2 regions of the Klebsiella sp. RIT-PI-d genome follow, and region 1 is predicted to be linked to the other one. Evidence: predicted binding sites of a transcription regulator. Region 1 holds the regulator's gene; the other holds the start of a gene.
What was found. The regulator sigma-54, encoded in region 1, starts transcription at its own class of promoters, with help from an activator protein. The targets are predictions, from matches to a motif close to GTTGGCACANNTTTCGCTNT.
Positions count from the first base shown of each region.

Region 2: the regulator sigma-54 is predicted to act here: its motif matches at 983-1,002, upstream of hypA (hydrogenase maturation nickel metallochaperone HypA).

Region 1 covers NZ_LGIT01000003.1:476,308-478,510, reverse strand. The annotation lists gene hpf (ribosome hibernation promoting factor) at 1-71, opposite strand, end outside; gene rpoN (RNA polymerase factor sigma-54) at 94-1,527, opposite strand; gene lptB (LPS export ABC transporter ATP-binding protein) at 1,628-2,203, opposite strand, start outside.
Region 2 covers NZ_LGIT01000003.1:28,174-30,376, forward strand. The annotation lists gene AC791_RS00610 (4Fe-4S dicluster domain-containing protein) at 1-268, opposite strand, end outside; gene hycA (formate hydrogenlyase regulator HycA) at 351-818, opposite strand; gene hypA (hydrogenase maturation nickel metallochaperone HypA) at 1,030-1,380, shown strand; gene hypB (hydrogenase nickel incorporation protein HypB) at 1,384-2,203, shown strand, end outside.

The DNA of each region.
Region 1 (2,203 bases):
AATTTCGTGCTGACAAAATCGCGAAGTCCATCAGTAATCTCGACATTGTGTCCAGTGATATTGAGCTGCATAGTGTCTTCCTTATCGGTTGGGTCATACCAGCTGCTTACGCTGGTTAGACGGCGGAATGGATAAAGACTCTCGATACTTCGCCACGGTACGACGTGCAACCATGATCCCCTGATCGGACAGCATTGTGGTTAATTTGCTGTCGCTCAGCGGTTTCGCGGGGTTCTCCGCAGCGATTAACTTTTTCACCAGCGCACGAATCGCGGTCGACGAGGCTTCGCCACCGCCTTCGGTATTTACATGGCTGGAGAAAAAATATTTCAGTTCAAAAATGCCGCGCGGGCTATGCAAATACTTCTGCGTAGTTACGCGAGATATCGTGGATTCATGCATCTCAACGGCCTGGGCGATATCGGCCAGCACCATGGGTTTCATATACTCTTCACCCTGCTCAAAAAACGCCTGCTGCTGCTCAACAATGCAGCGGCTAACGCGTAGCAGCGTATCATTGCGACTCTCCAGGCTTTTAATCAGCCACTTCGCTTCCTGGAGATTACTGCGGATGTACTGGTTATCTGCATCGTTGCGGTTACTGCCGCTCATCGCGGCATAGTGCTGATTAATTTGCAGGCGTGGAATGCTATCGGAATTCAGCTCGACCAGCCATTGACCGTTCACTTTGCGCACCAGCACATCCGGGATCACATACTCCGGCTCTCCGGTCTGGATCGACTGGCCAGGGCGCGGGTCCAGAGACTGAATAAAATTCACTGCATCTTTGAGTACGTCTTCTTTAAGACGCGTAACGCGCATTAAAGTTCGGAAATCATGATTGGCGAGAAGATCAAGGTGATTACTGATGATCAACTGTGCTTCAGCGATCCACGGCGTATTTTTAGCAAACTGCGAAAGCTGGATCAGCAGGCAGTCGCGCAGATCTTTGGCGGCAACACCGACAGGATCGAATCGCTGTACCCGCTTGAGTACCGCTTCCACTTCGTCAAGCCCAATGTCGCCATCGCCCATACTGTCGAGAATGTCCTCGACAGAGAGGGTCAGGTAGCCGGTGTCATCTACCGCATCGACGATCGACGTGGCAATCGCCCGATCGGTGTCGGTGAAAGGCGTCAGTTCAACCTGCCACATCAGATAATCCTGCAAGGACTGGGTGGTTTCGCCCTGATAAACGGGTAATTCGTCGTCCTGGTAATCCACGCCGTTACCGGAAGGCGTTCCGGCGGTGTAGATTTCGTCCCAGCTGGCATCCAGCGGCAGCTCTTCGGGCATCTCTTTTTGTTCCAGCGCGTCCACGCTGTCCAGCGTTTCGTTATCCGGAGATTCTTTGGCATCTATCTCTTCATGAAGATCGGTTTGCTCAAGCAGTGGATTGCTTTCCAGCGCCTGTTGAAGTTCCTGCTGTAATTCCAGCGTTGAGAGTTGCAGCAGGCGAATGGCCTGTTGTAACTGCGGCGTCATAGCAAGCTGTTGACTAAACCTTAATTGCAAACCTTGCTTCATATTCAGAGCGATTCTCTCCCGAGTTTACGTCGCTGACTTCTTACGCTTTATTCATCAGGCCGCTTCCGGGGCATGACGAGGATAGGATAAACACACCCTATCAGAGTCTGAAGTCTTCCCCAAGATATACGCGCTTAACCTGTTCGTCTTTAAGGATTTCGTCTGGCTTACCGTGCGCAATCAGATGGCCCTGGCTCACAATATAAGCGCGTTCGCACACCGCTAACGTTTCGCGCACGTTATGATCGGTAATCAGCACGCCAAGACCACTGTCGCGCAGATGCTCGATAATGTGTTTGATGTCGATAACGGAAATGGGATCAACACCGGCAAACGGTTCATCGAGCAGGATAAATTTAGGATTTGCGGCCAGCGCACGGGCGATTTCCACGCGGCGACGTTCACCGCCGGAGAGCGCCTGACCCAGACTGTCGCGCAGGTGTTCAATATGGAATTCTTCCATCAGCTCGTTAGCGCGATCTTGCCGTTGTTCAGCCGTCAGATCGTCACGAATTTGCAGGACCGCCATCAGGTTATCAAATACGCTAAGGCGACGGAAAATGGAGGCCTCCTGAGGAAGATAACCAATGCCCCGACGTGCGCGCGCATGAAGTGGCAGCAGACTGATATCTTCATCATCAATGATAATGTTGCCGGCATCGCGCGATACAATACC
Region 2 (2,203 bases), 450 kb from region 1:
TGCCGCACAGCTTGCAGCTTACGCACAGGCTCTCATTCAGCTGTACCGCACCGTCGACGCGGGTAATCGCGTTAACCGGACAAACTCCGGCGCACGGCGCATCTTCACAGTGGTGGCACATCTGCGGAGCAGATTCTTTTTCATTACGCATAACACGCAGACGCGGCATGACTTGCAGGCCGTGCTGACGATGCGTCTCGGCACAGGCAGCCTCACAGGTGCGGCAGCCGATACAGAGGGTGGAGTCAGCAATTACAAAACGATTCACCAGGCATTCCTCAGGTGATTGTCATTTTTGACGAAATCGTGTCGGCCGGTGTCAATTTCGACACTTATCGACACGGGTAACTTCAGGCCAGCGTGGCCTGTCCCTGTTTGTTCACCAGTTGGCTTAAATCAACAGGAAGATCGTTTTCTACCGCGGTATACAGGCTGTCATATACGGCAGAGATCTTTTCCAGATAGTGCTCAAGCACCTGCTCGCGATTGCGGCTATCAATACGGCCGTCGACCTTGCCGTCGCTGGTTAATTGCGCCTGCGCAATCAGCTGCTTATCTTCACCCTCGCGCGTCTCAACGTAATATTCGATGGTATGGCTGTTGAAGCCTGCGGCCAGCGTGACGTAAATCGTGAAGTGCTCAAAAAGGACAAAACAGAGATCTTTTTCCGGCGCGCAGCTCATCGCATGATGCAGACGGGCTTTAGATAGCGTCAGCCCCTGGACCAAAGAATTGCAGTAGTTGCGCCACTGATCCTGCTGGCGGCGGTGTCGATCAGCGATGTAATCAGCTTTCTCGCTAATTTCCCAAATAGTCATGTCAGGTTACCCGGTTAAAAGAGACATCCCTGATAAGCACTTTCTATGCCAGTTTTTAATTATCTGATTTTTATGAATTTTATAATAGAGACTGCAATTTATTGACATGTCATTTCGTCACCTCGACATCGTCACCGACAGCGCTACTTTGCTGTTCAGGGGTAACTGGCACCGTTATTGCATTAGTTGGGCATCTTGTACCGGAGGGGCTATGCACGAAATTACGCTCTGCCAGCGGGCGCTGGAGATCATCGAACAACAGGCCGCATCGCACGGCGCAAAACGCGTGACCGGCGTATGGCTCAAAGTGGGCGCGTTTTCCTGCGTAGAGCCTGCGGCCCTTACCTTTTGTTTTGATCTGGTCTGCCGCGGCACGCTGGCAGAAGGCTGTAAACTGCACGTTGAAGAACAACAGGCGGAATGCTGGTGCGATCGCTGCCAGCAATTTGTTCATCTGGTTTCACAGCACGTCCGCCGCTGCCCGCAGTGCGAGAGCGGCACGTTGCAGATCGTGGCCGACGATGGATTACAGATCCAGCGCCTTGAAATTGATCAGGAGTAAATTATGTGTACGACATGCGGTTGTGCTGAAGGCAACCTTTATATTGAGGGTGACGAACATAACCCGCACTCCGCGTTTCGCAGCGCGCCCTTCGCGCCTGCGTCTCGCCCGGCACTCGCTATTACCGGCCTGAAAACAGCCGGTTTTCATCCGCAAGAGTCAACGGGTGGCGATCTGCATTATGGTCACGGTGAAGCCGGAACCCACGCTCCCGGCATCAGCCAGCGGCGAATGCTGGAAGTCGAAATCAACGTGCTGGATAAAAACAATCAGCTCGCTGCCCGCAATCGCGCGCGCTTTGCCGCTCAGGAGCAACTGGTGCTGAATCTGGTTTCCAGCCCCGGCTCCGGTAAAACCACCCTGCTGACCGAAACGCTGCTGCGCCTGAAAGATAAGGTCTCCTGTGCGGTCATCGAAGGCGATCAGCAAACGGTCAACGACGCCGCCCGTATTCGCGCAACCGGCACACCGGCGATTCAGGTGAATACCGGTAAAGGGTGTCATCTTGACGCTCAGATGATTGCCGATGCCGCCCCGCGCCTGCCGCTGGAAAAAAACGGCATTCTGTTTATTGAAAATGTCGGCAATCTGGTCTGCCCGGCAAGCTTCGATCTCGGTGAACGCTGTAAGGTGGCGGTGCTGTCAGTCACTGAAGGAGAAGATAAACCGCTGAAATATCCGCATATGTTTGCCGCCGCTTCGCTGATGCTGCTTAATAAAGTGGACTTACTGCCGTACCTGAATTTTGACGTGGAGCAGTGCATCGCCGCGGCGCGAGAAGTGAACCCTGAAATTGAAATCATGCTTATTTCCGCCACCAGCG